Regions from separate parts of the Mesorhizobium sp. IMUNJ 23033 genome, predicted to be linked through region 2. Evidence: predicted binding sites of a transcription regulator. Region 2 holds the regulator's gene; each other region holds the start of a gene.
What was found. Region 2 encodes PhoB, which activates phosphate uptake and scavenging genes when phosphate is short. Its sites were predicted from a motif close to TGTCATNNANCTGTCAT; they were not measured.
Positions count from the first base shown of each region.

Region 1: a site for PhoB is predicted at 2,220-2,236, ahead of ACFX5Q_RS13825 (alkaline phosphatase D family protein). Genes of this name have one in related genera too.
Region 3: a site for PhoB is predicted at 978-994, ahead of ACFX5Q_RS25925 (bifunctional 2',3'-cyclic-nucleotide 2'-phosphodiesterase/3'-nucleotidase). Genes of this name have one in related genera too.

Region 1 covers NZ_JBJACT010000010.1:119,405-128,901, reverse strand. The annotation lists gene typA (translational GTPase TypA) at 1-79, opposite strand, end outside; gene ACFX5Q_RS13830 (hypothetical protein) at 276-554, shown strand; gene ACFX5Q_RS13825 (alkaline phosphatase D family protein) at 579-2,147, opposite strand; gene ACFX5Q_RS13820 (MFS transporter) at 2,296-3,579, opposite strand; gene ACFX5Q_RS13815 (TetR/AcrR family transcriptional regulator) at 3,658-4,275, shown strand; gene ACFX5Q_RS13810 (hypothetical protein) at 4,319-4,909, shown strand; gene ppa (inorganic diphosphatase) at 5,180-5,713, opposite strand; gene ACFX5Q_RS13800 (GNAT family N-acetyltransferase) at 5,813-6,319, opposite strand; gene ACFX5Q_RS13795 (TPM domain-containing protein) at 6,433-7,071, opposite strand; gene ACFX5Q_RS13790 (TPM domain-containing protein) at 7,078-7,959, opposite strand; gene ACFX5Q_RS13785 (TPM domain-containing protein) at 7,964-8,770, opposite strand; gene ACFX5Q_RS13780 (LemA family protein) at 8,972-9,497, opposite strand, start outside.
Region 2 covers NZ_JBJACT010000031.1:94,219-103,715, forward strand. The annotation lists gene ACFX5Q_RS27840 (PAS domain-containing protein) at 1-1,946, shown strand, start outside; gene ACFX5Q_RS27845 (PstS family phosphate ABC transporter substrate-binding protein) at 2,494-3,522, shown strand; gene pstC (phosphate ABC transporter permease subunit PstC) at 3,619-5,079, shown strand; gene pstA (phosphate ABC transporter permease PstA) at 5,076-6,392, shown strand; gene pstB (phosphate ABC transporter ATP-binding protein PstB) at 6,407-7,231, shown strand; gene phoU (phosphate signaling complex protein PhoU) at 7,270-7,980, shown strand; gene phoB (phosphate regulon transcriptional regulator PhoB) at 7,997-8,686, shown strand; gene ACFX5Q_RS27875 (ROK family protein) at 8,750-9,497, opposite strand, start outside.
Region 3 covers NZ_JBJACT010000028.1:57,751-67,247, reverse strand. The annotation lists gene ACFX5Q_RS25925 (bifunctional 2',3'-cyclic-nucleotide 2'-phosphodiesterase/3'-nucleotidase) at 1-874, opposite strand, end outside; gene ACFX5Q_RS25920 (NAD(P)/FAD-dependent oxidoreductase) at 1,016-2,281, opposite strand; gene ACFX5Q_RS25915 (5-formyltetrahydrofolate cyclo-ligase) at 2,456-3,118, shown strand; gene ACFX5Q_RS25910 (Lrp/AsnC family transcriptional regulator) at 3,259-3,732, opposite strand; gene ald (alanine dehydrogenase) at 3,891-5,006, shown strand; gene ACFX5Q_RS25900 (DUF1203 domain-containing protein) at 5,427-5,870, opposite strand; gene ACFX5Q_RS25895 (dihydrodipicolinate reductase C-terminal domain-containing protein) at 5,948-6,139, opposite strand; gene dapB (4-hydroxy-tetrahydrodipicolinate reductase) at 6,054-6,755, opposite strand; gene ACFX5Q_RS25885 (OmpA family protein) at 6,868-7,425, opposite strand; gene ACFX5Q_RS25880 (GNAT family N-acetyltransferase) at 7,534-8,097, opposite strand; gene sseA (3-mercaptopyruvate sulfurtransferase) at 8,103-8,954, opposite strand; gene ACFX5Q_RS25870 (alanyl-tRNA editing protein) at 8,992-9,497, opposite strand, start outside.

The DNA of each region.
Region 1 (9,497 bases), on a different contig from region 2:
ACTGCCTCAGAAGCTGGTCGACGAGGGTGGTTTTTCCATGGTCGACGTGCGCGATGATCGCGATATTACGAATTTTCATTTTACGGTCTCGGGAGCGTTGCAGGCAGCAGGCCCAAAGGCGCAGCCTCTTTCGGTTGCGCGGCTCATACAGGGTTTTTCGCATTTGCGAAAGAGGAGGCTCGTCACCAAATACTCATCAAATCTTAAACATCCGCGTGTGAAATGATTCTGTTAACCAAGGCGGAACCTTTCGGGGTCCGGGCAGTTCGAACGTCATGACCGATCAAGTCAGCAAATTCCGGCCGATTCTCGCTTGGGCGGCGCTCGCCGTCGTACTTGCGGCAGGTGGTGCGCAGTCCGCCGCGACGCTCAAGGGAAATCCTGCCTTGCCGTCCGACACGCAGACGGCCGAACAGCTCTACGCCGACGCTCCCGATGGCGTCGATCCCATGGTGACCGGCCCGGTCAGCGCCGCCTTCAAGCAACAGCAGAAGGCCGCCGGCTGCGACAGTGCGGTCTGGCCGAAGATTCCCGTCGCCTGCTATCCGGATTGACGACCGCCGCCTGCGGCCGGTCGCTTACGCCGACCGCACCGGATCGAGCGTCACCTTGTAGAGCTCGTTGTCGTCACGATCCATCAGCCGCACCGTCATCTGTTCGCTGGCGCCGTTGATGTCGACGAGGCCGAAGAACTGCAGGCCGGCCGACGGCGGCAGGTTCTGGCCCTGTTCGGCGGTCGGCGCCTTGATGAATTTCAGCTCCGGCCCGAAGGTCATGTCAAAACCATTGGGGCCGAACGTGCCGGCGTGGATCGGGCCGGAGACGAATTCCCAGAACGGGTTGAAATCCTGGAATTGTGCCTTGTCCGGGTTGTAGTAATGCGCCGCCGTGTAGTGCACGTCGGCGGTCAGCCACACCGTGTTGCTGATGCTGGCATTCTTGATGTAGCGCAGCAGGTCGGCGATCTCGAGCTCGCGACCCTTTGGCGCACCATTGTCGCCATTGCTGACCGCTTCGGCGCCGGCCTTCTTGGTGCCGTCGTCCCAGACGACGAGGCCGAGCGGCATGTCGGCGGCGATGATCTTCCAGGTCGCGTTGGAGTTGGCCAACTCGCGCTTCAGCCATTTCGTCTGCTGTTCGCCAAGCATGCGCGACTGCGGCGTCATCGTGTCCTGCATGTCCGGGCCGTTGGGGCCGCGATAGGAACGCATGTCGAGGAAGAACACGTCGAGCAGCGGTCCGTAGGCGATCTTGCGATAGACGCGGCCGGGCTCGGACGGCTCGTAGCGGATCGTCGTCATCTCATGGAAGGCGCGCGCAGCGCGGGCCGCCAGCACATGGATGGACTTTTCCGAATAGCGGTTGTCGGCGCTCAAATCCTTCGAATCCGACCAGTTGTTCAGCACCTCATGGTCATCCCACTGGTAGAAGGTCGGGCAGATGGCGCTGAGGCCGAGCACATGTCTGTCCATCATGTTGTACTTCCACTGGTCCCGGTATTCGTCGAGCGTCTCGGCCACCTTGCGCTTGCCGTCGATGAGCACGACGTTCTTCCACTTGCCGCCGCCGGGCAGGTCGACCTCGTCCTTCATCGCGCCGTCGGCATAGATGGTATCGCCGGAATGCAGGAAGAAGTCGGGCGTGTGCTTGCCGATCGTGGCGTAGGTCTTCATGCCGGTCTCGTCGATGCCCCAGCCTTGGCCGGCGGTATCGCCCGACCAGGCGAACTTGATGTCGCGCTTGGAGGCCGGTGCCGTGCGGAAGCGCCCGACGATCGGTTCGGAGACGGCGTTGATGTCGGCGAGATCGGCGGCGATCATGCGGTAGAAAATGTCCTGGTCGGAAGCAAGCTCGGTGAGCAGCCGCTTCACCGTGTAGTCGCTGGCCGGCGAGGTATCGAGCGGCGCCAGCCGCGTCGCATTGGCGAAATTCTCCGTCGTCGAGACTTCGAACATGACACGCGACGGACGGTCGGTGCGCGTCCAAACCATGCCGCTGGCGGCGTCGACGTCGCCCGACTGGACGCCATGGGTGAAGCCCGGCCGCTGATTGGCGCGCGAATAATAGGGCATCGCGAGGCCCGAGGCGCCGACCAGGCCAAGGGCGCTGGCGGAAGTGACGAAAGCGCGGCGGGAAATTGTGTTCATGGCTGTCTCCTGGATGGCTGCGAACGGTGCCACCAAGGTCCAGCCTCAATGTTTCAGGCGCATCTCGGAACCATGAAGGTTTCGTAACAGTGAACAGGCCTCTTCCCTTCTCCTCCTGTGGGAGAAGGGAGAGCCTAGCCCAGCCGCCTTAGGCCGCCTGCGGCTCCGGATCGAAGGCCGGCCTGCTGGTGTTGATCAGCAGCGAAAGACAGGCCGCGGCAATCGCGGTCATGCCAGCGATCATGAAGGCGAGTTCGTAATTGCCTTGCAGTTCGCGCATGGTGCCGCCGAAGAAGGCGGCGCTGGCTGCACCGACCTGGTGCCCGGCGACGATCCAACCGAACACGATCGGGCCGCTGCGGTCGCCGAACGCCTCGTTGGCGAGCCTGAGCGTCGGCGGCACGGTGGCGATCCAGTCCAGGCCATAGAGCACGGCGAAGATGATCAGGCTGGTCGCCGAGAAGCCGGAATAGGGCAGGTAGATCAGCGACAGGCCGCGGATGGCATAGTAGACGCCGAGCAGCTTGCGTGGATCGAAGCGGTCGGTGAGCCAGCCCGACAGCGTCGTGCCGATCAGGTCGAAGATACCCATCATCGACAGCAGGCCGGCGGCCTGCACCTCGCCGATGCCCATGTCGCCGCAGAAAGCGATCAGATGCGTGCCGACCAGCCCGTTGGTGGTGAAGCCGCAGACGAAGAAGGTGGCGAACAAATACCAGAACACACGCGTGCCGGCGGCACGCCGCAGCGTGCCCAGCGTATGCGCGAGGAAATTGCCCTGCGATGCCGGCGATGTCGGCGGCACGTCGTCGGCCTCCGCGCCAAAGCGCACCATGCCGATCGAGGCCGGACGCTCCGGCACCAGCAGCCAGACCAGCGGCACCAGAGCGGCGGTGGCGATCGCGATGGCGATGGCGACCGGCTTCCAACCGCCCGACTGGGCGAGCGCAGCCAGCAGCGGCAGGAATACCAGCAGGCCGGTGGCGCTGGAGGCCGACATCAGCCCCATCACCAGGCCGCGATTGGTCTTGAACCAGCGATTGACGATGGTGGCGCCGAGCACAGTGGCGACCGCACCCGACCCGATGCCGGAAAACACGCCCCAGGTGATCAGCAGATGCCACGGCTTGGTCATCAGCAGGCTGAGCGCCGTCGAGCCCGACATGATCAGCAGCGCGGCGAGCAGCGTGCGGCGCAGGCCGATGCGCTCCATCAGAGCCGCGGCAAACGGCCCGGTCAGGCCGTAGAGGAAGATGCCAATGGCCGCTGCCAGCGAAACGACATCGCGCCGCCAGCCAAAACTCTCTTCCAGCGGCAGCATCATGACCGAGGGCGCCGAGCGCAGCCCGGCCGCGATCAGCAGGCAGAGGAAGATGACGCCGACCACGACGAAAGCGTAGCGCTGGCCAAACGGATGGGATTGAGCTATCATGTTACTGACCGGTACGTTGCAATTGGATGGCAATACCCATACGTACCGGTCAGTAACATTGTCAAGCGAGTCTTTTGCATGCCATCGGACAATAAAATTGAACCGTCCATCAAGGACCCTCACGCGTCGGTCCTGCCGAGAGCCGGCGAGAAGATCCTCGACGTGGCCCGCGACCTCTTCTACCGGCAAGGCATCAGGGCGATCGGCGTCGACGAGATCGTCAAGCGCGCCGGCGTCACCAAGCCAAGTCTCTACCGCAGCTTTCCGTCCAAGGACGAATTGGCCGCATCCTACCTGCGACAATACGACCTTGAGTTCTGGGAGCGCTTCGACGAGGCGGTGGCCGCCCATCCCGGCGACCCGCGCGCGCAGATCAACGCTTTCCTCACCCGCGTCGGCAAGCGCACGCAAAGACCCGACTATCGCGGCTGCGGTATGACCAATGCGGCGATCGAATATCCCGAGCACGGCCACCCGGCCCGCGTGGTGAGCGAGGCCAACAAGCAGGAACTACGCCGCCGCCTGCGCGCCATGGCGAGGGCCATGGGCGCCGCCGACGCCGACACGCTCGGCGACGGACTGCTGCTCCTGATCGAGGGCGCCTATATCAGCGGCCAGCTGTTCGGGTTAGGCGGACCGGCGCAGTCGGTGGCGCGCAACGCGGACCTGCTGATCGAAGCCAGCTTGAAGAAATAGCGTTTGACGATACGCTGCGGCAGCTCGAAACGGAGTTGTCCGCATGCGCTTTCTTCTGATCCCGCTTGCTCTCGCCGGTCTCTGCCAGGCGGCCCACGCCGACGGCATATCCAGCGCCTACACCGACCTCGACTGGAAGAAGGATTGCGTCACCTATGCGAAAGCCGAGGAAGGCGAAGGCGACTGGGCCAATCTCGCCTGCTCGGGCTATCGCGGCTATCCGGTGCTGGTCGCCTATGACGACGCCCGCGAGTCGCTTTACTACGGCTTCCCGTCCGACGACATGACCGCGGTCTGGGAGAGCTTTTCCGGCTTCAACTCGGCCGGTCCCAAGATCGAATGGCGCATCGAGACCAAGGGCGACATCGCCATCCCCTTCGCCGTCATCCACCGTCGTTCGATCAGCAATCCCGAGGACGAGAACAAGCCGGCCGAGGTGCTCGTCGTGGCCAAGGTCGCGCAGCCGGAGGCCCATGACGGCTGCACCGTCGGACTGGTGCTGGCCACCGGCAACCCGCAAGCCAACGACCAAGCACGCAAGCTGGCCGACGACAAGGCAAGGAGCTTTGCCTGCGGCAAGGACAAGCGCGTTGTGATCGGCGACGCGCCCGATTTCGGCCGGGTGGATAATTAAAGCGAGTTGCGCTTAAGACGCCTTGCGGAGCAAGTTGATCGCATATCGTCGGTCCGCGCCGCCCCTCATTGCCCTGCCGGGCATTTCTCCCCGTATAGTGACGGGGAGAAAGACGCTGCGGTCACGGATTTCGCCAATCGTCAGCGCTGCAGAAAGTGCACCAAGGCTGCGGACATCCCCTTCTCCCCGTCACTATACGGGGAGAAGGTGCCGGCAGGCGGATGAGGGGCAGCGCCGCGCTTAGCGCCTGCTCGCAACCTCGAACGTCGACTACTTGCTCGCCTTCGCCCGCTCGATCGCCTCGACGATCATCTTCTTGGCATATTTCGAATCGTGCCAGCCTTCGATCTTGACCCATTTGCCGGGTTCGAGATCCTTGTAGTGCTCGAAGAAGTGCTGCACCTGCTGGCGCGTGATGTCGGGCAGCTGCGTGTACTCGGTGACGTTCTCGTAGCGCAGCGTCAGCTTGGGCGACGGCACGGCGATGATCTTCTCGTCCTGGCCAGCATTGTCTTCCATGATCAGCACGCCGATCGGCCGCACATTGATGACGCAGCCCGGCACCAGCGCGCGCGTGTTGCAGACCAGCACGTCGATCGGGTCGCCGTCGCCCGACAGCGTGTGCGGCACGAAGCCGTAATTGCCGGGATAGCGCATCGAGGTGTGCAGGAAGCGGTCGACGAACAGCGTGCCGGCCTCCTTGTCCATCTCGTACTTGATCGGCTCGCCGCCGATCGGCACCTCGATGATGACGTTGAGGTCTTCCGGCGGGTTCTTTCCGGTGGCTATCGCTTCGATACGCATGGTTTTCCCTCTCTCGATTTCCGAGATCGATAGCGGGCGACGCGGCATGGTGCAATGCGGCGAATGGTGCTCAGGACCTGGCGGCAGGCTTTCAGGCCGTCATTCCCAGACGAAAGCGACCTTCTTCAGCGCCTTCTGTTCGAAGATCTCGACGCCTTCGGCGACATCGCGGCCGCCAGCGCCGGCATAGAAGGAGAGAGCGTTTTGGTTGTCCTCCAGCGCCCACACCACCATGCCTTTCAGGCCGTGGTCGGCGAGACGCGCGCGTGCCGCCTTGAACAGCCGGCTGCCGAGCCCGATGCCCTGGTATTCCGGGCGCAGGTAAAGCTCGTAGATCTCGCCCTGCTGCCTGAGTTCGCGGGCGCGGTTCTTGCCGATCGTGGCATAGCCGGCGATCTTGCCGCCGATTTCGACCACCAGCACGGTGGCGGCGCGGCGGATGGCGTTCGCCCACCAGTCGGGGCCGCGCCGGTTGATCATCGATGTCAGCGTGCGGTGCGGGATGATGCCGGAATAGGCGCCGCGCCAGGCCTCCTGGTGCACGTCGGCGATGGCGCCGGCGTCGCGCGGCTCGGCTTTCCTGATGTCGATGGTCAGCGTGTTCATAATTGCTTAACCATAAACCCGCATCGGCCGATTGCAAAGAGTCCGGTCGCCGGCTGCAACGCTTTCGCACAGACGATCGGCAGGCAAAAGCCGCGGTTGAGCTGACTGAAGAGTTAGATTTCGACCAGGTGGTCGTCCAACTCGTTGCCGTCGCCGGCCGTGACCGGAAAATGCTCGGCCAGCACCGCGCCGACTGATTCGATCGCCTTGACGAAACCGTCGGCGAGCCGGTCGTCGCCGGCATGCCGGGTGAGGTCGCCCACCACGTCATCCCAGACATGCTGGCCGACCTTGGCGTCGATGCCGCTGTCGGCGATCACTTCGGCATAGCGCTCGGCGATCGAGACGAAGACAAGCACGCCGGTGCGCGCCGTGGTGCGGTGGACGTTGCGGGCAAGGAACTGCTTGATCGCGTTGGCATGCGCCGCCTGGTAGCGCAGTCGCCGCGGCACGAGATGGATGCGCAAGCCGGGCAGCGCCCACAGCAGGACAAGCACCGAGGCCAGCGCCAGCAGCTGGTCGAAGACGAAATGCGGCAGGCGGATCGACAGCCACCAGACCTCCAGCCCGTAGGCGACGGCGAGACTGACGATCAGCATCGCCAGTGTCGCCATGAAGGCGGCCGGAAAGAAATAGCCGTCGCTGGCCTGCGCCACGACGCAATAGATCTCGCCGTCGGTCTTGGTCTCGGCGGCGCGGATCGCCTCGGCGATGCGGTCATGGTCCAGCGGGCTGATCGGTCGTGTTGCCATCTCGTCTCACCAGCTCCCTGAAGACCCGCCGCCGCCGGACGAGCCGCCGCCACCTGAAAATCCGCCACCGCCGCTGCTCGAGCCGGAAGACCAGCCGCCGCCGGAACTGCCCGACGACCAGCCGCTGCCGGATGAGGATCCCGTCACCCAGCCACTGCCGGAAGACGAAGAGCCATAGCGGAAGGTCATGCCGAGCCATTTATACACGCCCGGCGACAGCTTCGTGCCAAAGATCGGCGGCAGGAAGGCCATCGCCATGCCGCCGAAGAACATCGTCGCCCACAGGATGAGGAACAGCGCGACGATTGGGTCGATGGGCGAGCTGTCGTCAGCCGGATTGCGCTTGCCGCGCGCCTCGAGCTCCTCCGGATTGCCTTCCAGCACCATGATCATGTCGTCGACGGCTTTGGAAATGCCGCCGGAGAAATTGCCGGCGCGGAAGGCCGGCACCATGTCGTTTTCAATGATCAGCTTGGTGTGCAGGTCGGTCAGCGTGCCTTCCAGCCCATAGCCGACCTCGATGCGCATCTTGCGGTCGTTCTTGGCCACCAGCAGCAGCACGCCATTGTTCTCGCCGCCCTGGCCGAGCTTCCAGAAGCGGAACAGTCGGTTGGCGTAGGGTTCGATCTCCTCGCCGTCGAGGCTGGGGATCGTCGCGACGACGATCTGGTCCGAACCTTTCGTCTCGAAATCCGCGAGCTTCTGCGTCAACGCCGCCTTGGTCGCGGCATCGATGATGCCGGCATTGTCGACGACCCGCCCGGTTAGCGCCGGCAACTCCGCGGCGAAAGCCGTGAAGCCGAGGAACAGCAGCAGCGCCAGGGCCAGCAGGGCGGCATCGATCCGCGTGGCGACAGAGCCGGATGTTGCGAGGGCGCGTCCCGTCATGCCGTCACCAGCTTCCCGAGGAGCCGCCGCCGCCGGACGAGCCGCCGCCACCGGAAAAACCGCCGCCGCTTGACCCCGACGACCAGCCGCCGCCGGAACTTCTCGAGCCGCTGGACGAGCGCCGGCTGGGTTCGAAGGTCATGCCCAGCCAGCGATAGCGGCCGGGTCCGATCTTCTGCCCGAAGATCGGCGGCAGGATCGAGGCGGCTAGGCTGCCGACCAGGATGGTGATCCAGATGGCGATGAAAATTGTGAAGAACAGGTCGTCGGAATTGAACGGTGCCTGCTGGTTGCGCTCGCCGCGGGCTTCCAGTTCCTCCGGATTGCCTTCCAGCACCATGATCATGTCGTCGACGGCTTTGCTGATGCCGCCGGAGAAATCGCCGGCGCGAAAGGCCGGCACCATGTCGTTTTCGATGATCAGCTTGGTGTGCAGGTCGGTCAGCGTGCCTTCCAGCCCATAGCCGACCTCGATGCGCATCTTGCGGTCGTTCGGCGCCACCAGCAGCAGGACGCCGTTGTTCTCCTTGGCCTGGCCGAGCTTCCAGAAGCGGAACAGGCGGTTGGCGTAGGGCTCGATCTCCTCGCCGTCGAGGCTGGGGATCGTCGCCACAACAATCTGGTCGGAGCCTTTTTTCTCGAAATCGGCGAGCTTCTGCGTCAGCACCGCCTTGGTCGCGGCATCGATGATGCCGGCATTGTCGACGACGCGACCGGTGAGGGCGGGAAGATCGGCGGCGAAGGCGGCGAGGGGGAAGAAAAGGAAGCTTAGAATGATCGCCAGAAACGTCAGAGTGGCGTTCCGTCCCACCCCCCTCTGTCCTGCCGGCCATCTCCCCCTTGAGGGGGGTGAGGAGTGCTCCGCGCAGCGGACGGGAAGCCAATTGCTTGGCTTTCCGAACGACGAACGCCCGGAGCGATAGCGGAGGGCTGGGTCCGGCAGGACAGAGGGGGGTGTGGACACGCCTGCGGTCCGTCTCGTCGCAAGTATTGGATTTGCCGGCTTCGCCGTTCACCCGCCCTGTTTCGTCCCGAAATCGACCTTGGGCGTCTGCAGCTTGTCTTCCTCGATGGTGAAGTTCGCGAACGGCTCGTTGCTCCGGAACCAGAAGGTTGCCCACAGCACCGACGGGAAGGTCCTCAGCGTCAAATTGTAGTCCCTGACCGCCTGGATATAGTCGCGCCGCGCCACCGCGATGCGGTTCTCGGTGCCTTCGAGCTGCGCCTGCAGCGCCAGGAAATTCTGGTTGGCCTTGAGGTCGGGATAGTTCTCCACCACCGCGAGCAGCCTGGACAGCGCGCTGGTCAGGCTGGACTGGCTGTCCTGGAATTTCTTGAAAGCTTCCGGGTCCTTCAATGTTTCCGGCGTCACCGTCACCTGCGTCGCCTTGGCGCGCGCCTCGACCACCGCGTCGAGCGTATCCTTCTCATGCGCCGCATAGCCCTTGACCGTCTCGACCAGGTTGGGGATCAGGTCGGCGCGGCGTTGGTACTGGTTCAGCACCTCGCTCCAGGCCGCCTTGGCATTCTCCTCCGCC
Region 2 (9,497 bases):
AGGACAAGGCGACCGGCAAGACCGACGTCGAGATATTCGGACCGGACGGCGAAGCCTTCGTCGCCAGCGACCTCGCCGTGCTGCGCACCGGCGAGACGCAGGAGATCGAGGAGACCGTGACGCTGGCCGACGGCAGCGTGCGGCACCAGTTCGCCCGCAAGGGCGCGATGATCGCGTCCGATGGCTCGCTCTATCTGATCGGCTCGACCACCGACATCACCGAGCTGAAGCAGCGCGAGGCCGAGCTCAGCGAGGCGCGCCAGCGCGCCGTGCTTGCCGACCGCGCCAAGTCGGAATTCCTGGCCAATATGAGCCACGAGATCCGCACGCCGATGAACGGCGTGCTCGGCATGGCGGAACTGCTCGCCAAGTCCGACCTCGACCCGAAGCAGAAGACGTTCACCGACATCATCGTCAAGTCGGGCAACGCGCTTTTGACCATCATCAACGACATCCTGGATTTCTCCAAGATCGATGCCGGCCAACTCGTGCTCGACCCGGCGCCCTTCAACCTTGCCGAGGCCATCGAGGACGTGGCGACGCTGGTGTCGACACGCGCCAAGGAGAAGGACCTCGAGCTGATCGTGCGTGTCCAGCCCGGTCTCGAAAGCCAGTTCATCGGCGATGTCGGGCGCGTAAGGCAGATCGTCACCAACCTGCTCGGCAATGCGGTGAAGTTCACCGACGAAGGCCATGTGCTGGTCGACGTCACCGGCGTCCGGGTTCCCGCGGGAACGAAGCTCACCATCTCGGTCACCGATACCGGCATCGGCATTCCCGAGGAGAAGCTGAAAGCCGTCTTCGAGAAATTCAACCAGGTCGACACCTCGTCGACAAGGCGGCATGAAGGCACCGGGCTCGGCCTCGCCATCACCTCGCGGCTGGTCGAGCTGATGGAAGGCGAGATCGGCGTGGAGAGCGCCGAAGGCAAGGGCTCGACCTTCTGGTTCACGGTGACGCTGCCCAGGGCGGAGCAGCAAAGCGGGCAACGCATCATGCCGGTGGACGTGACCGGTGCACGCGTGCTGATCGTCGACGACAATGCCGTCAACAGGTCGATCCTGAGCGAGCAGATGGCGTCGTGGACCTTCGATTCCTGCGCGGCCGAAAGCGGCGCCGAAGGGCTGAAGGTGCTGATCGCGGCCGCCGCCTATGGCGTTCCGGTCGACTGCGTCGTGCTCGACTACCAGATGCCCAACATGAGCGGCGCCGAAATGGCGCGGATCGTGCGCAACACCGCGGGTCTCGCCCATACGCCGATCATCATGCTGACCTCCGTCGACCAGTCTCTCGCCAACACCAGCTACCGCGACCTCGGCATCGATGCCCAGCTGATCAAGCCGGCGCGCTCATCGGTGTTGCTGGAGACGCTGGTGGCCACCATCCAGCGCCACCACCACACTGAGGAGGCGAGCCGCGTGCTGCCCTTGGCGAGCGGCGGGGGCGCTCAGGCGCCGTCGACGGCACAGCTGTCCTCGACCGCCTCGGTGCGGGCCCAGCTGCAACCGCCGCCGGTTCGGGCGCGCGTCCGGGCCACGGGCGAGCGCGGGCTCGACATTCTGGTCGCGGAGGACAATGAGGTGAACCAGATGGTGTTTACCCAGATCCTCGGCGAGACCGGCTACGGCTTCGAAATCGTCGGCAATGGCCGCAAGGCGCTCGACGCCTTCGGCAGGCTCAATCCGCGCATGATCCTGATGGACGTGTCGATGCCGGAGATGAACGGGCTGGAGGCGACAGCTGCCATTCGCCGGCTCGAGGAAGAGACGGGCACGCATGTGCCGATCGTCGGCGTCACCGCGCATGCGCTCAAGGGCGACCGCGAGCGCTGCCTGGAGGCCGGCATGGACGACTATCTGCCCAAGCCGATCAGCCCAAGGGCGCTGCTCGAAAAGCTTGAGCGCTGGATCGGCGCGGACAGTCAGGTTCAGCGCAGCGCCGGCTAAGATCTTATCTCCGCGTGCGGCTGTGCACCGTCCCTGGATGGGCGGTCGCCGCGCACGCGATTTGCTCGCGGCGCCCCGGAAACGCCGGGTTACCCAAAGGTATGGCGCGATCGCACCATACCAAAACCGGCGACCAGCCGTGACAATGGGTGCATCGAATTTGGCTCCCTCGGTTACGGGCGGGAGCAGCGACCGCCGACTAGAACAGCGTCGAATCTACCCCAACGGACCTGTTTTCGGCGATGGCTCGGCCATGACACGCTCTGGCCAAGGGCAACGCGTTTCCGTCCGGCTTTTCTTTTCTCGGCGGCGCGGCTCGTGCCGCCGAGGGCAGACGAGGCTAGAAAATCCCGCAAGTCCCTGATTCCCGCGGCAAACCTGCGATACGCCGCCAAGGCTGGAAGCCGGCGGTTTCCGACTTGGCCGTCAGACGTTACCGGGCTGACATGAAACTGTCATGCGACTGTAATAATCGGGAGCTATTGGCCTCACCGGGCGCCTAGGACAAGGGTGCCGAGAGACCATCTTCCGAACAGGAGCAGGCCACATGAACAAATTTCTCCTCACGGCGTCGGCCGCAGCGCTTGCGCTCGCCGCGTCGTCCGGCTTCGCCGCCGCGCGCGACCAGATCCAGGTCGCCGGGTCGTCGACCGTGCTACCCTATGCCAAGATCGTCGCCGAGCAGTTCGGCGAAACCTTCACCAACTTCAAGACCCCGGTTGTCGAGTCCGGCGGCAGCGGCGCCGGCATCAAGGAATTCTGCAAGGGCGTCGGCGAAGACACCATCGACATCGCCAACTCCTCGCGTCCGATCAAGAAGGACGAACTGAAGTCCTGCGCCGACGCCGGCGTCAAGGAAGTCCAGGAAGTCCGTATCGGCTATGACGGCATCGTCTTCGCCACCGACATCAAGGGCCCGGACTGGGCGCTGGTTCCCGCCGACATCTACAAGGCGCTCGCCGCCAAGTTGGTCGTCGACGGCAAGCTGGTCGACAATCCGAACACCAAGTGGAACCAGGTCAATCCGAAGCTGCCCGACTGGGATATCGCCGCTTACATTCCCGGTGAGAAGCACGGCACCCGCGAAGTGTTCGAGACCAAGCTTCTCGACGCAGGCTGCGACAAGGACGCTCTCAAGGCCGCCGGCGTTGCCGACGAAAAGGAAATCGGCAAGACCTGCATCGCCATCCGCAAGGACGGCAAGGCTGTCGACATCGACGGCGACTATACCGAGACCCTCGCCCGCATCGACTCCAACAAGACCGGTGTCGGCGTGTTCGGTCTCTCCTTCTACGAGAACAATGCCGACAAGCTGAAGGTCGCAACCGTGGAAGACGTCGTGCCTTCGACCGAGACGATCGCCAGCGGTAAGTACCCGGTTTCGCGCCCGCTGTTCTTCTACGTCAAGAAGGCGCATCTCGGCGTCGTTCCCGGCCTGAAGGAGTATGTCGAATTCTTCCTCGACGACCAGATGGTCGGCCCGGAAAGCCCGCTCGCCGAATACGGCCTCGTGGCTGCTCCGGACGCCGAGCGTCAGGCCCAGCGCGACGCGTTCGCCGCCGGGAAGTCGATGTAATCAATCTTCCAGGCCAGGGCGCGGACCAAGTCCGCGCCCTGGTTTTATCGCCTGCCGCATTGGCGCTGGCGACTAAAGCTTCCCCGGGGGTGGTCAATGTCGTCCTTGTTCGTACTCGCCATTGTCGTCGCCATCGGCGTGGTTGCGTTCCTGATCGGCCGGCAGCGTGCCGCAGCGCACGAAAACGGCACGGTGAAGCCGCACTCGCGCTCCCATTACCACGGCTGGTGGGCCTTCCTGCTCGCCGTCCTGCCTGCCCTTCTGCTGCTTGCCGTCTGGAACATCGGCTCCTCCTTCTATCTCGACCGCCACATTCACGCCGTCCTGCCGGAGCGCACCGCCGACAGCAAGGTTGCCAGCGAGGCACTTGATGTCAGCCTGGTCAAGAGCCTGGCCAAGGGCCTGCGCCAGCTCGATGCGAACACCGCGCTGCCCGCCACCCTTGCCGAGTTGCAGCCGCTGCTTGCCGCCAAGGGCGTGGCGCTGGCATCGGATACACAGGACTACATGATCCCGATCGCCGTCGAGACGAACAAGGTCCAGGGCATGCTTGGACTGTTCGGCGCGGTCGTCACCCTCGCTCTGTCGATTGCCGGCGCCCTCTATGCGCTGAGGCAGATCGCGCCGCGGGCGCGCGCCAGGAACAATGTCGAGAAGCTGATGCTGTGGGGTCTGCTCGCGGCCTCGACCATCGCCATCCTGACCACAGTCGGCATTGTGCTGTCGATGCTGTTCCAGACGATCCAGTTCTTCGAAAGCGTGTCGCCGATGAGCTTCTTCTTCGGCACGGTATGGGATCCGCGCTTTGCCGCCGCCGGTTCCGGCGGCAGCCAGGGCCAGTTCGGCCTGATCCCGCTGCTCGCCGGCACGCTCTACATCGCCGCCGTCGCCCTGCTGGTGGCGGTGCCGGTCGGGCTGATGTCGGCTGTCTACATGGCCGAATACGCAACGCCCAAGGTGCGCGGGGTGGTCAAGCCGGCGCTTGAACTGCTCGCCGGCATCCCGACCATCGTCTACGGCATCTTCGCCGTCGTCACGCTCGGGCCTTTCCTGCGCGATCTCTCGGCGGCGCTGACCGGCGGCTCGCCCTTCATCCAGGGCCAGAGCATCTTCACTGCCGGCCTGGTCATGGGCGTCATGCTGATCCCGGTCGTGTCCTCGCTGTCCGACGACATCATCACCGCGGTGCCGCGCGCCATGCGCGACGGCTCGCTCGGCCTCGGCGCGACGCGCTCCGAGACGATCAAGCGGGTGATCCTGCCGGCCGCACTTCCCGGCATCGTCGGCGCCATCCTGCTGACCGCTTCGCGCGCCATCGGCGAGACGATGATCGTCGTGCTGGCGGCCGGCGTCGCCGCCAACCTCACCGTCAACCCGTTCGAAGCGATGACCACCATCACCGTCAAGATCGTCAACCAGCTTACCGGCGATCTCGAGTTCAATTCGCCACAGACGTTGGTCGCCTTCGCGCTCGGCCTGACGTTGTTCGCGCTGACGCTGGTGATGAACATCGTCGCGCTGTACATCGTGCGCAAATACCGGGAGCAGTACGAATGACCGACATTCCCATGGATACTATGGTCCGGGCGGCGGCTCATCCGCGCCGCGATATCGGCCTGAAAGCCCGCTACGCCGCCGAACGCCGCTTCCGCATCTATGGCGGGCTGGCGATTTCCGTCGGCCTGGCGTTCCTCGCCATCATGCTCATCACCATCGTCTCGAAGGGCTACACCGCCTTCTGGCAGACGACGGTGACGCTGCCGATCACCTTCGACGAGAAGCTGATCGATCCGTCCAACAAGCGCGCCACCGATCCGAGCGTGCTGATCAAGGCAAATTATCCCAAGCTCGCCGAACGCGCGCTGATCGCCAAGCTCGGCATCGATCCCAGCAACAAGCCGATGGTCATGAAGCTCAAGGGCTTCCTGTCGGAAGGCGCCCGCGTCCAGCTGCGCGACATCGTCGCCGCCGACCCGTCGGTCATCGGCACGACGCGCGACGTCAACATCCTCGCCGCCGCCAATCTCGACTCCGCCTTCAAGGGCCAGATCGACCTCAGTGTCGAGGAATCGCGCCGCAAGGTCTCGGACCAGCAGATCGCCTGGATGAACAAGCTCAAGGCCGACGGCGTGATGGCCGAGCATTTCAACACCGGCCTGTTCTCCTATGGCGCCTCCAGCCGCCCGGAAACGTCGGGCATGGGCGTGGCCATCATCGGCTCGTTCTACATGATGGTGATCGTGCTGCTTTTGGCGCTGCCGATCGGCGTCGCCGCCTCGATCTATCTTGAGGAATTCGCCAAGAAGAACCGCCTCACCGACCTGATCGAAGTCAACATCAACAATCTGGCGGCGGTGCCGTCGATCGTCTTCGGCCTGCTCGGACTTGCCGTGTTCATCAACTTCCTCGGCATGCCGCGCTCGGCCGCTTTCGTCGGCGGACTGGTGCTGACGCTGATGACACTGCCGACGATCATCATCGCGACGCGCGCTGCCCTTGCCGCTGTGCCGCCGTCGATCCGCTCGGCAGCGCTCGGCCTTGGGGCGTCCAAGATGCAGATGGTGTTCCATCACATCCTGCCGCTTGCCGCCCCCGGCATCCTTACCGGCACCATCATCGGTCTCGCGCGTGCGCTCGGTGAAACCGCGCCGCTGCTGCTGATCGGCATGGTGGCCTTCGTCGCCGATTATCCGACGACGCCTTTCGATCCGGCCACCGCGCTGCCGGTGCAGATCTACATGTGGGCGAACGAGGCCGAACGCGCCTTCGTCGAGCGTATGTCGGGCGCCATCATCATCCTGCTCGTCTTCCTCATGGCCATGAACATCACAGCGATCGTGCTGCGGCGCCGCTTCGAACGGCGCTGGTAAAAGAAGGTATCTGTATGAACATCATGACCGAACAGTCCCTCGAAAATGCAGTGGGCGACAAGATGAACGCCAAGTCGAACGAAGTGATCAAGATGCGCGGCGACAAGGTCGGCGTGTTCTATGGTGACAAGCAGGCGCTGTTCGACGTCAATCTCGACGTCCGCCTCAACCAGGTGACGGCGCTGATCGGCCCTTCGGGCTGCGGCAAGTCGACCTTCCTGCGCTGCCTCAACCGCATGAACGACACCATCGACTCGGCGCGGGTGACCGGCAAGATCACGCTGGACGAAGAGGACATCTACGACAAGAACATCGACGTCGTCGAACTGAGAGCCCGCGTCGGCATGGTGTTCCAGAAGCCCAATCCGTTCCCGAAGTCGATCTACGAGAACGTCGCCTACGGTCCGCGCATCCACGGGCTGGCCAAGCGCAAGGCCGACATGGACCAGATCGTCGAATCGAGCCTGAAGAAGGCGGCGATCTGGAACGAGGTGAAGGACCGTCTGCAAGAGCCCGGCACCGGCCTTTCCGGCGGCCAGCAGCAGCGCCTGTGCATCGCGCGCGCCATCGCCGTGTCGCCGGAAGTGATCCTGATGGACGAGCCCTGCTCGGCGCTCGACCCGATCGCCACAGCCCGCGTCGAGGAGCTGATCGACGAGCTGCGTCAAAACTACACGATCGTCATCGTCACGCACTCGATGCAGCAGGCGGCGCGTGTGTCGCAGCGCACGGCCATGTTCCACCTCGGCTATCTGGTCGAGGAGGGCGCCACCGACAAGATGTTCACCAACCCCGACGACAAGCGCACGCAGGACTACATCACCGGCCGGTTCGGCTGAGTGGTCCGGCGGCAACTTTCAGGCACGAGGACAGGATCATGGGTGAACATCATACCGTCGCCTCTTTCGACGAGGATCTCGGGCAGATCAGCAAGCTGATCTCCGACATGGGCGAACTGGCCGGCGCGATGGTCGGCGGGGCGACCAAGGCCCTTCTGAATTCCGACAATGCACTGGCACAGAGGGTGGTCTCCGACGACGCCATCATGGATGCGCGCCAGCGCGAGCTGGACGACCGCGCCATCACGCTGATCGCCAAGCGCCAGCCGATGGCCAACGATTTGCGCGCGGTGGTCGGTTCTATCCGCATGGCCGGCGATCTCGAGCGCATCGGCGACCTTGCCAAGAACATCGCCAAGCGCGTTGGCACCGTCGGCCTCAGCGTCACGCCGCGCGACCTGTCGCACTCCATCGATGTGATGGCGCAGTTGGTGCTGGTCCAGGTGCAAGGGGTGATCGAGGAATACGCCGCCGCAGACGCCGCGGCACTCGCCAAGCTTCGGAACGACGACGAGCGCATCGACGTCAAATACACCTCGGTGTTCCGTGAGCTGCTGACCTACATGATGGAAGATCCGCGCAACATCACGGCCTGCACGCATCTCTTGTTCTGCGCCAAGAATCTGGAGCGCATTGGCGACCATGTCACCAACATCGCCGAGAACGCCTACTATGTGCTGACAGGCTCGCAATTGCCAGCCAATCGTCCCAAGCAAGACGAGACAGCGATGTCCGCGCCGGCTGCATGACAGGGGTAACCGACTGATGATAGCGCCACGCATCATGGTGGTGGAGGACGAGGAGCCGCTGGGGGTGCTGCTCCGCTACAATCTGGAATCCGAAGGCTACCAGGTCGAGGTGGTGACGCGCGGCGACGAAGCCGAGATCCGCCTGCAGGAAAACGTTCCCGACCTGCTGGTGCTCGACTGGATGGTGCCGGCGGTTTCCGGAATCGAGCTTTGCCGGCGCCTCAGGATGCGGCCCGAGACCGAGCGGCTGCCGATCATCATGCTTACGGCGCGTGGCGAAGAGAGCGACCGCGTGCGCGGCCTCTCCACCGGCGCCGACGACTATCTGGTCAAGCCGTTCTCGACGCCGGAATTCATGGCCAGGGTCAAGGCGCTGCTGCGTCGCGCCAAGCCGGAAGTGCTGTCCAGCATGCTCAAGGTCGGCGACATCGTGCTCGACCGCGAGTCGCACCGGGTCTACCGCAAGAAGAGCGAGATCAGGCTCGGGCCGACCGAGTTCCGGCTGCTCGAATTCATGATGCGGCATCCGGGCCGGGTGTTCTCGCGCAGCCAGCTGCTCGACAATGTCTGGGGCGAGACGATCTATATCGACGAGCGAACGGTCGACGTGCATGTCGGCCGGCTGCGCAAGGCGGTCAACAATGGCCGCATGCCCGACGTCATCCGCACCATCCGCGGGGCAGGATACGCGATCCGGGAAGATTAGGTATGTGCTGATATTCAGGCCTGCGAACGGCGCGGCCTGGCCTCAACACATCTCAAGTCGCGATCAAGCCACGTTCTTTCCTGCCGAACCCGTTCGCTGCTGGACGCCCGGCGCGAAAATCTCCTGGTCGACGAAGCCAAGCGCGCGCATGGCGCAGCCCTCGCGGATCAGCGGCAACTCATTCGGCTCGGTGTCGAAGGAGATCGATTTCGAGTGCTGGCCGCCGGCGGTCTGGGCAATCGCCTCGCGCAGCGCCGGTTCGATCAGATCGAAAGCGGCGGCGCTGACGCCGACCATGGCGACGGGTGCGGGATCGATCAGCGCGAACAGGCTGCCAAGGCCGAAGCCGAGCGCCTCGCCCGCCTTGCGGTAGGCTTCGCGCTCCGGCCCGTCGCTCTCGCGCGCCCGGGCGGCGAGCGCGCGCATGTCGGCGTCGCCGACATCGGTCGGTTCGGCATCCTCACTCATCATCCTGGCGTTGCGCCAGATGGCATAGTTGCCGGCATAGGCTTCGACGCAGCCGCGCCGTCCGCAGCGGCAGAGCGCGCCGCCCGGCCGGTGGATCATGTGGCCGAACTCGCCGCCGGACGAATGAGTGCCGGTGAACAGTTCGCCCTTCAGCACCAGCCCCATGCCAATGCCGTGCGAGAGCAGGATGGCGATGAAATCGTCGCGGTAGCGTTCGGGATCGCGCCATTGCAGCGCCACCGCCATCATGTTGCAGTCGTTTTCCATGGTAGCGGGAATGCCGAACTCGCCTTCCAGAATGTCGGCAAAGGGGATGTCGGTCAGCGACGTGATCGGCGACCAC
Region 3 (9,497 bases), on a different contig from region 2:
GAAAGTCCTTCTTGCCGGGGAAGACGAGATGCTGGTGGCCGGTGAACACGGCGTCGATACCTTCGACGCCGGCGACGAAGAAGGAAGCGTTTTCCATCATGTCGCCTTGCTTGACATCGATGCCGGAATGCGAAAGCGCAATCACGATGTCGGCGCCCTGCTCCTTGATTTCAGGCACCCAGGCCCTGGCCGCGTCGACGATATCGCGCGTCTTGACGTTGCCTTCGAGGTTTTTCAGATCCCAGACCATGATCTGCGGCGGCACGAAGCCGATGATGCCGATCTTGATCGGCTGTTCGGCGCCGGAGCCATCCTTGATCTTCCTGTCGAGGATCACGTACGGCTTGAGGTAGAGCTTGTCGTCGCGCGGATTGGTGGCGAGCTGGGTGCCGCGGATCAGGTTGGCGCAGACGAACGGGAAATTGGCGCCGGCCAGCACTTTGTCCAGGAACGACAGGCCGTAGTTGAACTCGTGGTTGCCGAGCGTCGAGCATTCGTAACCGAGCAGGTTCATGCCTTTCATGATCGGATGCAGGTCGCCGTCCTGCATGCCCTTCTCATAGGCGATGTAGTCGCCCATCGGGTTGCCCTGCAGCAGGTCGCCATTGTCGATCAGCATCGAGTTGACCGCTTCCTTGCGCACGGCATCGATCAGAGAAGCCGTGCGTGACAGGCCCATCGTGTCGTTTGCTTTGTCGGCGTAGTAATCATAGGGCAGCACGTTCACATGGATGTCGGTCGTCTCCATGATCCTGAGATGCGCCTGGTTGGCCTGAGCGCGGGCTGAGAACGGGTGCAGCATGATCAGCGCCCCGGTTGCGGCGGCGCCCGCCAACAGCGAACGGCGGGAGACAGGGTGAAGCAGTTGGGACATTGTTTTTTCCTGTTTCGACAGTGCGACAAGCCCTACCCCCGAAGCGAAAGCTTCGCCCCGAAATCCGCCTATGTCCATCTGGAATCCAGTCGATCAGCAAAAGGTGACGGGCGGATGAAACGGCCTTCCCACCAGGCAAGGTCAGCCCTTGTCGTCGTCGCCCTGGGTGATCAGCCGCGCACTGCGCTGGCCGGTCGCATAAATCCATAGCCAGCTAAGCGAAACCGCCAGCCGGTTGCGAAAGCCGATCAGGAAATAGATGTGGGCGATGCCCCACAGCCACCAGGCGGGCCGGCCGGTAAGCTTGATCCAGCCGAAATCGATCGCCGCGGCACGCTTGCCGATCGTCGCCAGATCGCCGTCATGCTTGTAGCGGAACGGCCGCGGCGTCGCGTTGCCGGCAAGCCGTGCCTTGATCGTCGCGGCGACATGCCAGCCTGCCTGCTTGGCGGCCGGCGCCACGCCCGGCACCGGCTTACCATCCGGCCGCAACACATGCGCTGCGTCGCCGATGACGAAGATCTCCGGGCTGCCCGGCACCGTCAGGTCGGGCTCGACGAGCACCCTGCCCGCCCGGTCCGCAGCCGCCCCCAGCCATTCGGCGACCGGCGAAGCGGCAACGCCTGCCGCCCACAGGATTGTCCGGGCCGGCAGGACTGTGTCGCCGAAGACGACGCCCTCGGCGTCGCAGCGTGTCACCGCGCGGCCAAGTTCCACCTCGACGCCAAGGCGCTCGAGCGCCTTCCTGGCATAGTCGGAAAGTTCAGGCGCGAAATTGGCAAGGATGCGGTCGCCGGCCTCGATCAGCACCACGCGCGTCTGGCGCGTGTCGATGTTGCGGAACTCGCCGCGCAGCGTGTCGCGCGCGAGCTCGGCAATGGTGCCGGCCAGTTCCACGCCGGTCGGCCCGCCACCGACGATCGCCAGCGTCAAAAACGCCTTGCGCTTCTCCGGATCGGTTTCCCGCTCGGCCTGCTCGAAGGCCAGAAGGATGCGCCGCCGAATGGTGGTTGCGTCCTCGAGCGTCTTCAGCCCAGGCGCAAAAGGCTCCCATTCGTCATGGCCGAAATAGGCGTGGCGGGCGCCGGTGGCGAGTACCAGCGTGTCGTAGGCGACCGCGCTGCCGTCGTCGAGCATCACGCGCTTGCCGGCGCGGTCGACGCCACTGACATTGGCGAGCAGCGTCGTCACGTCCTTGCGCTTGCGCAAGAGATGGCGGATCGGCCAGGCAACCTCCGAAGTCGCCAGCGCCGTGGTCGCCACCTGATAGAGCAAGGGCTGGAAAAGATGGTGGTTGCGCTTGTCGATCATGGTGAGGCGCACCGGCACACCTGACAGCGCGCGGGTGAATTCGAGGCCGCCGAACCCCGCGCCGACAACGACGACATGATGGCTGGCTTCGTTCATCTCATTCACCCCCATGAGCGCGTAAATTCACCGGCTTGGATATAGGGATTTTTGTGCACTGCAACAATGCCTAGCCTGCCCGGGAGCCGCCGCTCGATGTCGTGAATGCACATGCCGGCCGGCTCATGCCGGGTATAGCCTCACCGGACTGGATGACGGGGAGTGAAGTGAAGCATGGCTAACGATCGTGACGGCGAAGGTCCGGCGCAGTATTCCTCGCCGCCCTGCTTCATGCACGAACTCGATCCGGAATTCCGCGCTCCTCTCACCGACTGGACCGATGTGCGGCGCTGGCGCAAGGCCGAGCGCGAGCGGCTGATCGCGGCCCGGCTGGCGGTTTCCGCAGACACACGCATGGCGATGTCGCAGCGCATCGCCGAAGGCCTCGACGCCATGATCGGCGACATTGCCGGCCGTCTGGTCAGCCTATACTGGCCGTTTCGCGGCGAGCCGGATTTGCGCCCATGGATGGCGTCCATCAACGAGCGCGGCGGCCGCACGGCGCTGCCCGTCGTGATCGAGAAGGGACAGCCGCTGGTCTTTCGCGCCTATGTCCCTGGCGACCGGCTGGAGAAAGGTGTCTGGAACATCCCGATCCCGGCCGAAGGCGATCCGGTGCTGCCGGACATCGTCATCTCGCCGATCGTCGGCATCGATCCCCAAAACTATCGCCTGGGCTACGGCGGCGGCTTCTTCGACCGCACGCTTGCCGCGATGCCGTTCAAGCCTTTGGTCATCGGCGTCGGCTACGAACTGCAGCGCATCGCCACCATCTACCCGCAACCGCATGACATCCCGATGGACCGGGTGGTGACGGAGGCTTTCAAGGCTAGCTAGGATGTGTTGAGATTCAGGTCAGGCCGAGTCGAAAATGGTGGTTTCCGAGAACCGGAGCGGAGCGTACTTAAAGTACGTGAGCACCGGAAGCGCAGGAAACCAGCATTTGCAGGCCGGCATCACCTGAATATCAATACAGCCTAAGCCATTTCCGGTCTCAGCCCCACTGTCGTCCTGTCGACGATCTCGCGCAGGGCGAAGGATGAATTGATCTTCGTCACATGCGGCATGGCCGACAGCCATTCCTTGTGGATGCGCTCATAGTCGACGAGATCCTTGGCTGCGATGCGCAGGATGTAGTCGTACTCGCCTGACATCAGGTGGCAGGAAAGCACGTTCGGGCAGCGCTTGATCGCGGCTTCGAAATCCGACAGCGTCTTCTCGAATTGCCCCGACAGCGATATATGCACGATCGCCGTCATCTGGTGGCCCAGTGCGGCATTGGAGAGCCGCGCGTGGTAGCCGCGGATGGTTCCGGATTTCTCCAGATTGTCCAGCCGCCGCGAACAGGCCGACTGCGACAGGCCGACCTTCTCGGCAAGCGCGGCGTTGGGTATCCGGCCATCCTTCTGCAAAGTCTCCAGAATGGCGATATCAATCCTGTCGAGCGGCATTCTTCGGGATTCCTTCGAAGATCCTGATATTTAGCGCAACGATTATCGAAACGCGCAGGTCAGCGCAAGCGCATTCGCAAACACCTGCGCAACGATTCGTGGTTCACTCACTTCATACAGGGAACGCGCCCTCAAAAGGGCCGGATCAGGAGAAGAAAATGCGCGTCGGCTGCCCCAAGGAAATCAAGAACCACGAGTACCGCGTCGGCCTGACGCCGGGCTCGGTCCGCGAATATGTCGCGCATGGCCATGAAGTGCTGGTCGAGACCGGCGCCGGTGCCGGTATCGGCGCCGACGATAACGCCTACCGCGCCGCCGGCGCTACAATCGCCAAGACGGCGGCCGACGTGTTCGCCAAGTCGGACATGATCGTCAAGGTCAAGGAGCCGCAACCCAACGAGTGGGTCCAGCTGCGCGACGGCCAGATCCTCTACACCTATCTCCACCTGGCTCCGGATCCGGAGCAGACCAAGGGCCTGCTCGGCTCCGGCGTCACGGCAATCGCCTACGAGACCGTGACCGACGACCGCGGCGGCCTGCCGCTGCTGGCGCCGATGTCGGAAGTCGCCGGCCGCCTGTCGATCCAGGCCGGCGCCACAGCGCTGCAGAAGGCCAATGGCGGCCGCGGCGTGCTGCTCGGCGGCGTGCCCGGCGTTCTGCCCGGCAAGGTCACCGTGCTTGGCGGCGGCGTCGTCGGCCTGCATGCCGCCAGGATGGCGGTCGGCCTTGGCGCGGACGTCACCATCATCGACCGCTCCATCCCGCGCCTGCGCCAGCTCGACGACCTGTTCGCCGGCCGCGTCCATACCCGCTACTCGACCGTCGAGGCGCTGGAAGAAGAATGCTTCTCGGCCGACATCGTCGTCGGCGCCGTGCTGATCCCGGGTGCCGCCGCGCCCAAGCTGGTGACGCGTGAAATGCTCTCCGGCATGCAGAAGGGTTCGGTGCTGGTCGACGTCGCCATCGACCAGGGCGGCTGCTTCGAGACCTCGCACGCCACCACCCATGCCGAGCCGACCTACGAGGTCGACGGCGTCATCCATTACTGCGTCGCCAACATGCCGGGCGCGGTGCCGGTCACCTCGGCGCACGCGCTCAACAACGCCACGCTGCACTATGGCCTGCAGCTCGCCGACAAGGGCCTGAAGGCGCTGGTCGACGACCACCATCTGCGCAATGGCCTCAACGTCCACAAGGGCAAGATCACCAACCGTGCCGTCGCCGAAGCGCTCGGCTACGAACTGGTCGAGCCGAAGGCCGTGCTCGCCGCCTGATACCCGGGCAAAGAATTCCTCCTGTCGCCCGCCGGCTCATCCCGGCGGGTTTTTTCTTTGCGTGGAATTCAAATAACAAAAAAGCGGAGCCAAAGCCCCGCTTCCTCGATGTCGAGATATGCCGCCGGTTCATCCGCGGTCGGCAATCGATCGACGACTACCTTTTAGCGCTCTTATGCGACGGGAGTGCGACAGTCGTCACCATCTTTCGCCCCGCCATGATCAAATACGCCCTGTGTGAAGCACTTCACATTCGGCGTTCGAAAACTATGCCTACACAGGTGTCGTTCCCTGACGGCTCGAGCCGCTCCCAGACGCCGGCGAATACCAAGCTTGCCGGCGGCTTCGGCCACAGCTTCTGTCGCGACTATTTTTCCCAACTGCCCGCCAGACTATCGGCGGGCATCTTTTTGCGCACCGTCAGCCGCGATCGATCCGGCACTGGTAGCAATTGTTGCGCGCCGAGCGGACGTGGACGTAAGCGATGTCGTGGCGCTCGAACAGCGCCTCGGCGCGTGCCGCGATGGCGGTCGTCGGGATGACGCCGCCGCTGCCATAGCCGCGCACGATATAGTCGCTGCTTTCGAGCATATCGGGGAGTGCCTCGGCCTCGTCGGCACGCTCGCATTCCTGCGCATGCAGGAAGATCGGCCCGGTCTCGGCGTAAGGCTGCAGTTCCGGAAACGGCCGGTAGGCCAGGATCAGATAGGCATCGCCGGCGGCGACGTTCTTCAGGCAATGCCGGCACGGCACGCCGTCGCCGTCGGAGATGCTCCGCTCTGGCGTGTGGCCGTAAGCGTCAGGTCCACCGCGCTGCAGGGCTCTCACATCTTCCGTCGGCAGAGCTTTGAACTGGATGGTCATGGCAAAATCTCCGGTGTCGTTGACCGGAAATTATGCTGCCGAGAAACCGCTTCCCACCCGATTCCTGCCAAGGCGGATCAGTCCATCAGCGCATCGAGGCCACGCACCAGCCCGGTGACTTCCTGCACCCGCCGGACAGCAAGCAGCGTACCGGCGACATAGGGCGCTGCGGACGAACCCGCATCATGGCGGATGGTCAGCCGCTCGTCGGGCAGGCCGAACAGCGCCTCGCAGGACAGTATGTAGGACGGCAGACGCAGCGCATGCACCTGCACCCCCCTCGCCCACGCCGACAGCAGCACCGCGTGTTCCCGGCATGCCAGAGACCTCCGACACCGGCCGCGCGGTGGATGCCTTGCGGACATCAGCCAGCGCTTCCGCCAGTTCGCGCGCCGTGCCCGACGGCGCATCCGGCTTCCTGGCGCTGGCATAGTCGATGACCTCGACATCAGGCACATATTTCGCCGCCATCAGCGCAAAACGCTTCATCAGCGTGGCGGTGATCGAAAAATTGCCGGCCGCGATGACGCCGACCCGGTTGGCACGCGCCGCCGCATCGATGTCGGCATAGTCGGCGGCTCCGAGCCCGGACGTGCCGATCACCACATGCCGTCCCTTCTCGATGGCGAGCAGCACGTGGTCCTTCACCACATCCGGCTTGGTGTAATCGACCAGCACGTCGGATGGCGCCTGCAGCGCCTGCGCCAGCGTGGCGGACGCGATCACGCCATTGGCTGGCACGCCAACCAGCAGGCCGGAATCTTGCCCCGCACCGCTGCGCGACACCGCACCGGAGAGCACCATGTCGGCCTGCGCCGCGATCGCCGGCACCAACGCCCTACCGACCCAGCCGGTCGCGCCTGCCAAAACCACCCGTATCGCCATCATCCGATCCTTTCGCCATCACCATTGGCCCCTGGACGATCAGCGTTATGCAAAGAGCCCGGCTCGTTCAAGCCGGGCTCTTTGCAGTATTGCTCCAAAATTCTGGTCAGGCTCAGCGGATGAAATCGTCGAAGCGGCGCAGCGTCACCCGGCGATTGCGCCAGTTCTCGTTCTGCGTCGGCACCAGCAGGAACTCCTCGCCATAACCAACGGTATCCAGCGCACGACCCGGCACGCCGAATTCGCGCACCAGCGTCCGTTTCAGCGAGGCGGCACGCTGTTCGGACAGGATCTGGTTCGACTGGAAGGAACCGACAGCGTCGGTATGGCCTTCGATCAGCACCCGGGCGCGAGGATCGCGGCGCAGGATGCGCTCGAGCGCGTTGGCGATGTTTTCGATCTTGCCGTATTGCGAACTGGAAATGGCGGCCGAGCCGAAGGCGAAATTGATCGACTGGATGTCGATCGAGCGCGCCATGCGCCTGAGATCCGGCCGCCGCTTGAACTCGCGGATGGTGACGCGCTGGTTGGGGCGCAGCTTCACCTTGGGTGGCGCTTCAAGCTGGCGTTCGATCGTCGCGGCGGACGGTGTCGTCGCCTGAGCGGATGCCAGGCTCGGCATGGCAAATGCCGCAATCATCGCCACGGCAAATGTGCGTCGGGTCAGCATGTCTCTTCTCCTTCGGCGCCGCTCTGTGATGGGCGCATTGATGCTGAAGGCACCATGGCAAAGACAGTCTGAAGCGCGGATGAACGGTAGGTTCAGCTTAGGGAGAAGCTAAGGCCGCATGACACTGGCCGAACGCTCGGCGAAGGTCATCGGATGCACGATCTCCTTCTTTTGCGCCACCGGCGCAAAGCCGAGTTTCTGGTAGAGCGGCAGGGCCGCGGGATGGTCGAGCGTGCAGGTCTGCACCGTCACCCGCTTCGGCCCATGCGACCACGCAGCGGCGATCGCCGCGCCCAGGAACCAGCGGCCGATGCCTTGGCCGGTGGCGTGCTCCATCATGCCGAAATAGGCGAGCTCGACTTCTTCCGGCAGATGCGGTTTGAGGTCGAAGAAACCGGCCGGCGCACCGTCGAGATAAAGCACCCTGATGTCGCGGTCTTCGCGATGCAGGCCGGCCGAAAGCTCCTCATCGTTCAGCCTCAGCACGTTGACCCAGTGCCATTTCCGCCCCACCCGATCCATCAAATAGCGGTAGAAATGCAGCGGAATATCCTTGACCTTCAGCAGCGCGATCTGGCGGTTGTACGGCACCGGAGGCGAATAGGCCGGCGGTACATGCATTTCGAGAAACGTCACCGTGACGTCGATGTCTTCCAGCGCTCCGTTTTCCATCGCCGTCATTCCTTGCCCGTCACCACCGGCGTATCGCCAAGCCCGCCCCATTCGGTCCATGAGCCGTCGTAAAGCCTGTTGTCGGTATGGCCAAGCGTCTCCAGCGCCAGCGTGATCGCCGCCGCCGTGATGCCCGAGCCGCACGACGTGACGACCGGCTTCGACAGATCGATGCCGGCATCCTCGATCACCTTGCGCAGGCGATCCCTGGGCAGCAATTCGCCGTTCTCGGCAAGGGCTGCAACCGGGACATTGCGCGCGCCAGGCATATGGCCTGAACGGACGCCGGCACGAGGTTCAGGCTCGGTACCGGCGAAACGGCCGGCGGAGCGCGCGTCGGCGATCTGGCTTTCTCGTTTGTCGACGATGCTGCGCATCTCGGCGAGGCTGACGACACGGCTTGCGTCGAAATCGGCGTGGAAGATGCAAGCTGCGATCTTGGTCTGCTCCGCCGTCACTGGGCGACCCTCCGCCTTCCAGCGGTCGAAGCCGCCGCTCAGGACGTAGACCTGGAACACGCCCATGACCCGGAACATCCACCAGCCGCGTGGGGCCGAAAAATAGCCGGGGCCGTCATAGACCACGATCGTATCGTCGGCCGAAACGCCCATGCTGCCAACATATTGCGCGAAATTCTGCGGCGACGGCAGCGTATGCGGCAGGCCGGACTCCGGGTCCGAGATCGCATCCTGGTCGAGAAACCGTGCACCCGGAATATGCGCCGCCTCATATTCGACGCGCGGGTCGCGCTTCTGCGCTGGCAGGTACCACGAAGCATCGATGATCGTCAGGCCCGGCTCCCCGAGGCGCTGCTGCAGCCAGTCCGCGTCGACGATGAAAGGACTATCCTCGGCCATTCTTTTTCTCCTGCTCGCCTGTGGCGGCACCTGACCTTCAGATCGCCGGCATAGGCCCGAAGCGTATACGGAAGCGCCGGTTCTCGCGGCCTTTCTTTTCGATCTTGCCGATATGGATCTCGCCGACTTCGCCTGTGCTCTTCACATGCGTGCCGCCACAAGGCTGACTGTCGATCGAGGCATTCTCGCCGATGCAGACCAGGCGGATCCTGCCGGTGCCGACGGGCGGCCGCACATTCTTGGATTTCACCAGGCCGGGATTGGCCGCCAGTTCCTCGTCGGTGATCAGCCGGGTGAAGATCGGATGGTCGGCGCGCACCAACTCCATCAGCCCCGCCGTCACGTCCTCCTTGGTGAAACCGGCATCCGGAATGTCAAAGTCGACGCGGCTGTCGTCCTCGGAAACCGCGGCACCCGTGATCGGGTACGGACAGACAACGGTGAGCAAATGGCAGGCGGCATGCATGCGCATCAGAAGGTGCCGTCGCTCCCAGTCAATGGCGAGCTTCAGCCGCTCGCCGATACCGGGAACCGCCTGCTCGG